DNA from 2 places in the Paenibacillus sp. GM2FR genome. Region 1 is predicted to be linked to the other one. Evidence: predicted binding sites of a transcription regulator. Region 1 holds the regulator's gene; the other holds the start of a gene.
The links. Region 1 encodes Rex, which represses fermentation and respiration genes when NADH is low (regulators of the CRP and FNR family bind a similar motif). Its sites were predicted from a motif close to TTGTGAAATATTTCACAA; they were not measured.
Positions count from the first base shown of each region.

Region 1 (4,216 bases):
ATACATTCCAGGCAGCAATCGCTTAATTTCCACACCAGGCAATTCGTTATAAATCTGATCCCGAATCTGGGCTTCCGACATCCCTGTATTCAATAAAACGGACTGGACAGCATCGGCACCTTCAACAGGTACGTTGTCATCTGTAAATTTTACCCATACCATACGATCTTGATTGTCCTGATCCTTGCCGCTTACCACCCAATAGTTATTATCCTCGCCCCACACCGATTTATAGGTCTTTCCGGACGAAACCAATTGGCCATGCTGCTTGGCGGCAGCAATCGCCATTCTTTCTTCATTCCAAGTGTCTTTCATAACATATGAATAATAGAGCTGTAAACCAAGCAGTAACAGCAGCACGCCGGATACACTAAGCAAGATCCACTTCGTTTTTTTCTTCAAATCCGTCTTCCTCGCTCCCCTTGATTATTTCCTAGAGGGTTGTAAGACGCTCAAAGGCACGCTGCGCTTCCCGCCGGATACGTTCCTCATCGAGAGTAAGGCTCGCGCCATTCTTCACGACCTGCTTACCGTCAACCCATACATGCTCAACATCCTTCGCACTGGCGGAGTAGATAGCATGAGAAATATAATCCGTCTTCGGAAGGAAGTGCGCCTGATCCGTGTTCAGTGCGATCATATCTGCCTTCATTCCTACCGCAAGCGTACCGATATCCGCAAGGAAAGCTGACTTGGCACCATACTCTGTACCCATCCGAAGCGCTTCGGATGCAGGAATCGCGGTTGGATCCCCGCTTACTCCTTTATGGATCAGTGCCGCCAGGCGCATCTCTTCAAACATATCCAGATTATTATTGCTCGCAGGTCCATCGGTACCCAAAGACACGGTGACCCCGGCTTTCAGTAGTGCAGGCACGCGAGCGATGCCGCTGGCAAGCTTCAGATTGCTGCCTGGATTATGCGACACCATCACTTGATGCTTAGCCAGGATTTCGATTTCTTCATCGGTCAGATGGACGGCATGCGCAAGCAGCGTTGGACGGGAAAACATGCCAAGCTTCTCCAAATGGGCAACAGGGCGGAGTCCGTAATCATTTACATTCTGAGCGACTTCCGTTTCCGTTTCGGACATATGCGTATGCAAAGGCAGATTCAGATCATGGGATGCCTGAACGAATTTCTCGATGAAATCCGGCGGGCATGTGTAAGGTGCATGCGGCGAGATCATCGCCGTAATTCTTCCATCCGCCTTGCCATGCCAGTCTTTCGCGAATGCAACCGCCTCATCCAGCTTCTGCTGCTGCACCTCAGGCGGACATAATCCGATGACACCGCGTGTCAGTACGCCGCGCATTCCTGAGTCCTGCACAACCTTTGCAACCTGATCCATATGATCATACATATCCACAAACGTCGTGGTTCCGCCTTTGATCATCTCAAGCACGGAGAGTGAGGTTCCCCAGTACACATCGTCGGCCGTGAATTTGGCTTCCATCGGCCACATTTTTTCCTGAAGCCATACCTGCAGTGCCAGATCGTCGCCATAACCGCGGAGAAGCGACATCGCCGCATGTCCGTGCGTGTTCACCAATCCAGGCAGGAAAAACAGATGGGTTCCGTCGATAATTTCTGTTCCCTCTTGGACGGTTGGCTCTTCTTCACCCAGGTAGGTTATCCGGTCATTCTCCACAACCATATATCCGCGTAGCACGGACCTTCCTTTCTCTAGTACCGCAAACGTTCCGTTTTTAACCATCCACTTCGTTGTCGTCATGTGCTGTATCCTCCTTACCGTTATCCAAATAATAGGCCAAACTTTGCAAATCCGTAGTAAAATCAGCCGTATGAATCCGGATATGGGATGGAGCTTTCAGGATGGTCGGCGCAAAATTCAGAATAGCCTCGATGCCTGCGGCGATAAGCTGATTCGCTACATTTTGCGCTTCAAAATCCGGAACGGTGATAATCCCGATACGAATGCCGTACTCATGAACCGTCTTCTCCAGTTCCTCCATCGGCTGTACAACCAAATTGTTTATTTTCATACCAACTTTGGGAGAATACGAATCGAAAACCGCCACAATCTTCATATTGTCCTTCAGAAATGCATTGTAATTTGATAATGCATGTCCAAGATTACCGGCCCCAATCAATGCGACATTGATCTTCTGGTCCAGCTTTAGAATCTGGCGAATTTTCTCGATCAGATAAGATACGTCATATCCGATCCCTTTCCGTCCAAAATCACCGAAATACGCTAGGTCCTTACGAATTTGAGCAGGATTGAGGTCCAGTTTTTGTCCCAGTTCCTGGGAGGAAACCGTGGAGACCTCCCTTTTCTGAAGCTCATTCAAATAGCGCAAGTATACAGGTAATCTGCGGACCACGGCTTCCGAAATTTTTTCCGATTTCATGCATGCTCCCCCTAATAATAGGTTAATAACTACATTTCAATGTGATCGTTCATGGTTTCACTTTATTCAGCTTGGTTCTCTACGCCTGCCTCTTCCTGCAGCCATTCCGAAATTCGGGGAACAATCCCCTCGGTCGGCATGTGCTCCATCTTTGGTCCCGGCAAGGAATATAGGAAATATTTTCCGTAATAGGATTCAATGACCCGGGTATCGTAGACGATGACAATCCCCTTGTCTTGCGCTGTCCGTACCAGTCGGCCAAATCCCTGTTTGAAGCGAATGACGGCTTGCGGAACCGAAAGCTTCATGAAGGGGTTCTTCTTCTGCTGCTGCAGCAATTCGCTCTTGGCTTCAACCAAAGGGTGATTCGGCGGCTGGAACGGCAGCCGGACGATCGCAAGGCAAGTGAGCGCCTCACCGGGTATGTCAACCCCTTCCCAGAAGGAGCTGGTACCCAGCAGAACCGAGGCGCTGCTATCCTGGAATCTCCGGATTAACTTGGTACGGCTGGTTCCATCCATCCCTTGTCCCAGTACCGTAATATCGCTGGATGCCAGCGCCTCCTTCAAGGGCTCATGCACCTGACGCAGCATCCGGTACGAGGTGAACAGGACAAGCATACGTCCATGCGTAGCGATTGCCGTATCGGCCAATGATTGCACTAGTGTATTCACAAAGAGTGCATCCCCGACCGAGCCCTTCACGCTCGGAAAATCGCGCGGCACGACAAGGAGAGCCTGCTCCCTGTAATTAAACGGGGACGGCAGCAGAACCGTGTTCAGGTTGCCGCTATCTGCCGCTTCCTGTAGACCCAAATTCTCGATCATGAACTGGAACGATTTGTCCACCGACAAGGTCGCCGACGTCAGGATCACGCTTTGTTTCTTGTCAAAAAACAATTCCTTCAAGTGGGTGCTTACATCGACAGGCACCGCATAAAGCTGCAGCGATTTCCCGCGGAAATTGCCGTTAGCCTCCATCCAGTATACCGTGCCTTCATCATTCAGAGCCATGAAGGACCTCAGGTCCTCGCGGTGTGCGGCCAGGTCCTTAAACAGACCCGATAGGTCTGTTAACAGACTGTCGGCACTGTAATCGTCGAGATCTTCCTTCATTTCGGCGATCAGCTTGTCACCCTTGCGTACGACATCGCCCAGTATCACATGGATTTGATGTTCCAGCTCGGCAAGCGAATCCCAATCCTTCGGCTTCTTAAGAGGCGATAAGCGAAGCGAGAATTGACCGGCGTCTCCTGGAGATGCATCTCCGCGTTCCGGAAGCAGTCCGAACAATTGATCGCTGAGTCGATCCCAATTCTCTTTTACGGTGATCAGATCCGGATAAATCCGATCTATGATGGAAGACCACTCGACAGCCTTCTCATGGGATGAAACTTGCAGCAGCTGGCGAAGAGCCGGGAGCTGACCGCTGCGGTTGTCTTTGTACATACGGGTTAGCGTATGGACAACCGAAAAATATTTCATCTGCAAGCCAAGGTGCTTGCCGGCGACATCCTCCAGATGATGCGCTTCGTCGATGACGAGACGCTCATAACTCGGAAGCAGCTGGTGATTCGCTTTTACGTCGGTGAACAGCTTCGAATGGTTCGTAATGACAACATCCGCGATGCCCGCTTCATGCTTGGCTCTGTGATAGTAGCATTTGCGGAACCATGGGCAGGCACGCCCAAGGCAGGAATCCGAATCGCTGGAGATGGTCTCCCAGAAATCCCCCCCGCGGCCGCCAAGGTTCAGCTCCTCATCATCCCCGTTCTCCGTCTGGGTCAGCCAGACCAGCATCTGCGCCGCGGTGATCACATCTTCCTTCGGTGAATGAAAATC
Region 1 covers NZ_MKZM01000008.1:784,346-788,561, reverse strand. Annotated here, with positions in the region: gene PAEVO_RS03860 (cell wall elongation regulator TseB-like domain-containing protein) at 1-402, opposite strand, end outside; gene PAEVO_RS03855 (amidohydrolase) at 434-1,735, opposite strand; gene PAEVO_RS03850 (redox-sensing transcriptional repressor Rex) at 1,710-2,375, opposite strand; gene dinG (ATP-dependent DNA helicase DinG) at 2,438-4,216, opposite strand, start outside.

Region 2 (4,216 bases), on a different contig from region 1:
AGTGCTTTGACACCTATAAGCGCCTCGCGAATTTCTCTTGCCGGGAACGGCCGGAGAATATTCGGACTGATTACGCCCGCTTTAATTCCTTTCGCCCGCAGCCGATCCACGACGTCTTTGGAGGATTCGGCCGCCGAATTGAGCAGGAATAAAGCCACCTCCGCGTCTTCCATTCGGTACAGATCAAGCGGCGAATAGGATCTTCCGGACAAAGCTGCGTATTCCTCTGCCACTTCCTTGAATACCTCGCCCGCACGGTACATGGCGTTGGACTGTTGGAAGTGGTTGTTCATCAAATCGTCGCCGTTCATATAAGCCCCAACAACGATCGGGTTGTTCTCGTCCAGCACATGTGGATATTCAGGCGCCTTTTCCCCTACAAACGCCTGAACGGTTTCCCGGTTCGTAAATATGTGTACCCGGCGTTTCTGGTGCGATGTAAAAAATCCGTCATAAGCTACAATGACCGGCAGGCGCACGTCTTCATGTTCCGCGATACGCAGCGCCATGATATTCATGTCATACACGGCCTGCGGTGAACGAGCGGTCAAAATCACCCAGCCGGTATTCAGGCCGTAGTAAAGATCCGAATGGTCACCACGAATATCCAGCGGTCCGCTGACTGCACGCGTCACCAAATTCATGACCATCGGGAAACGTGTGCCCGCCTGCACAGGAAGCTGTTCGATCATATACAGGAAACCATTCGCGCTGGTAGCATTGAATACCCGTGCTCCGGCTGCGGCCGCACCATAGCAAATCCCCGCCGAGCCATGTTCGCCGTCAGCTGGAATCAGCTTGATGTCATGTTCGCCGCGTGTACGCATCATGTCAAGATATTGGGCAATTTCCGTAGAAGGTGTAATCGGAAAATAACCCATAATGTGATAGTTAATCTGGGCAGCCGCCATGGCAGCCATTTCGTTGCCCGATTCGAAGACTGCCGTTTGAGCGGCCGCCAGCTTGTTCTCCGTTGTTTCTTGAATTTGCATATTCATGATCGGACTCCCTCCGCAGTTAAATAGGGAAAAAATTGCGGCACACGGTGCTGCTCCGCATAATGCGGCTCTTCTAACATGGCGGCCAAAGCGGTGGTCGGACAAGCTTCGATACACTTCAAGCAGCCTTTGCAATACTGATAATCGATGCCTTTCATAAACATCTGCATATTCCCGCGCTTATCCGGCTTCTTCTCCCACACGATGCAGAAATCCGGACATACCGTATCGCAGGCGGCACAGTGAATGCAGTCCTCGATCTTGTACTCCGGCAAATATCCCTGCCGGGAGCCGCTAAGATCCTTCAGGACACTGTTCGCCGTAACGTTCAGAATCCCGCCCAGCTCCTGCGTTTCATATCCAAGAATCGGCTGCGGTCTTGCGAAAGCGATTTGGTCTATAAGCTTTGAGCCGTTTCCCAAGGAAAGGAACAGGACTTCGTTATATCCTCTGTCAAAGGTCCTCACATTCGCTTCCACGAGGTGGGGCAGCTTTTTCTCAAATGTTGAACGGATCACCTGCCGCATATCGTCCGGGTTCAGGAAGCTGCAAATCCGGAACAAAGCCCCCAGCATGGCCGTATTCACTTTCGTTTTTTCCTCAACGGAAATGTTCAGTGCATCAACGACGGCCAGCGTTCCCTGGGTCATGTTCAGATCCACGGCCACTTCGGAAAGGTCTCGCGCCGTATTAACAAGCACCGTTCCATCAGGCTGTAATCCGCTTATGACATCGATCGTCTTATACAAGGCTTCATGAAATACGCCGACGACATGCGGCTGCTCAATGGGACTGTGATCGCGGATTTCCACCTCGGGAGCGCAGAACCTTACGAAACTCTTCACTGGCGACCCTTTTTTCTCCGAACCATAGCTGGAAAAATTCGAACCGTTAAGTCCGGAGCCGGTAACCCCCGCTTCGGCCAGCATTTTTCCGGCCAGATTGGCGCCAAGCCCGCCGATGGATTCGAGACGGATCTCGAAAAATCCCAGTTCATTCTTTTGAGGTAAAATCGACATGTTCTCTCCTCATTTCTTCTTAGGTCATTAATTCCAGTTTAAAAGAAGAAACGGACGGGGTTTGTGATTAAACTCACTACTTAAGAAATTGTGATTCCAATCACTATGTCGGTTGTGGGAGCGAAGTATACTGTCTTCAACAGTCCAATTGCGAGGCAATCTTAAATTGACCTTACGACAAATAATCACGAAATTGGAGGAGAAATAATGAATAACAACGCGACAGAACAGACCTTAACGCATCAACCGTCTATGTTCTGCTTTCAATGTCAGGAAGCATCCAAAGGAACAGGCTGCACCATTGTCGGCGTATGCGGCAAACCGCATGATGTGGCAAACCTGCAGGATTTGCTGATTTATCTGCTGAAAGGTATCTCTTTTCTCAGTCTGGATGTCCGGCTGCCGGAGGTGCTTGAACAGCGCGTATCGCTGTTTATGATGGACTCCTTGTTTGCAACGATTACGAACGCCAACTTTGACCGCGAGGTTTTTGTGGGAAGAATCCGGGAAGCGATCGAGCTCCGCGGCGAGGTGCGCACCTATTATAACGAACAATATCCGGAAGGAACCGCCAATCTCCCTGATGCTGCCGTCTGGCAAGCAGATAACGAAGCTTCTTTTGATGAAAAAGCACGTACGGTGGGTGTCCTCTCGACCCGCAATGAAGACATCCGCTCGCTGCGCGAATTGATTACTTATGGCTTGAAGGGGATGGCTGCTTATACGTACCACGCGCTGCATCTGGAGAAGGATGATCACGAATTAAACCGTTTTATGCGCCGTGCGCTTGCCGCCACGCTTGACGACAGCCTTGAAGTGCAGGATCTGGTCGCTTTGACGATGGAAACCGGGAAATACGGCGTAAACGCCATGGCGATGCTGGATGAAGCGAACACCTCGGTTTACGGAAATCCGGAAATTACGAAGGTCAATATCGGGGTAAGCAACCGGCCCGGCATTCTCATCAGCGGCCATGATCTGAAGGATTTGGAGGAGCTGCTGAAGCAGACGGAAGGAACCGGCGTGGACGTGTACACGCACAGTGAAATGCTGCCTGCCCACTATTATCCGGCATTCAAGAAATATGAGCATTTTGTAGGCAATTACGGGAATGCCTGGTGGAAGCAGAATAGCGAATTCGCAGCTTTTAATGGACCGATATTAATGACAACCAACTGTATCGTTCCGCCGAAAGAGAGTTATAAGGACCGTATCTATACAACAGGCAACACGGGGTTTCCGGGTGTCCGCCATATTCCAGAAGGAACAGACGGTGCTCCGAAAGACTTCTCCCTACTAATCGAGCAAGCGAAAGGATGCCCAGCTCCAACGGAGCTTGAAACGGGTGAGATCATCGGCGGTTTCGCTCATGCCGCTGTGATGAACGTGGCCGATCAAGTCGTCGATGCCGTGAAAACCGGGGCGATCCGCCGCTTCTTCGTCATGGCCGGCTGCGATGGACGGATGAAATCCCGCAGCTATTACACCGATTTTGCGGCTGAACTTCCTAAAGATACGGTCATTCTAACGGCAGGCTGTGCCAAATACAAATACAACAAACTGGATCTAGGCGAAATCGGCGGTATCCCGCGGGTCCTGGACGCGGGTCAATGCAATGATTCTTACTCCCTCGTCGTGATTGCATTGAAGCTGAAGGAAGTATTCGGCCTTGAGGATATTAATGATTTGCCGATTTCCTACAACATTGCCTGGTATGAGCAAAAAGCGGTGATCGTGCTGCTGGCCCTGCTATATCTTGGCGTTAAAAATATTCATCTGGGCCCTACGCTCCCTGCATTCCTGTCGCCTAACGTTGCCAAAGTCCTCGTGGAAAACTTCGGCATCGGCGGCATTACCAATGTGGAAGATGATATGAAGATGTTCCTTGGTGCCTAATTAGTAGTCGAAGAAAACCTGATAAAGAAAAAAGGGCATGGGTTATGAAAGCAATGATCTGCTTGGTAACTCATGCCCTTTCAAATTAAATAAGACGCTTCCACTCAACAAGCAAATCCTTTCACGTCTCGCTATTTTTCAATTTACCTATCAATGTAACTTAATTCTTACCACCATAGCCCTTGTAAGTAGCGTAAACTGCATCTGCATATTGATCTGCCAGAATCGGACGGCCATAAGAATCGGTAGCTCCCGGATACCAGTTGTCTCCACCGTTGTAGTGTAATAATCCGTTGTAGATAT
Region 2 covers NZ_MKZM01000010.1:125,354-129,569, reverse strand. Annotated here, with positions in the region: gene PAEVO_RS25765 (thiamine pyrophosphate-dependent enzyme) at 1-998, opposite strand, end outside; gene PAEVO_RS25760 (2-oxoacid:acceptor oxidoreductase family protein) at 995-2,017, opposite strand; gene hcp (hydroxylamine reductase) at 2,225-3,913, shown strand; gene PAEVO_RS25750 (carbohydrate-binding protein) at 4,074-4,216, opposite strand, start outside.
Region 2: hcp (hydroxylamine reductase) is a predicted target of Rex. The motif match lies at 2,079-2,096, and genes of this name have one in related genera.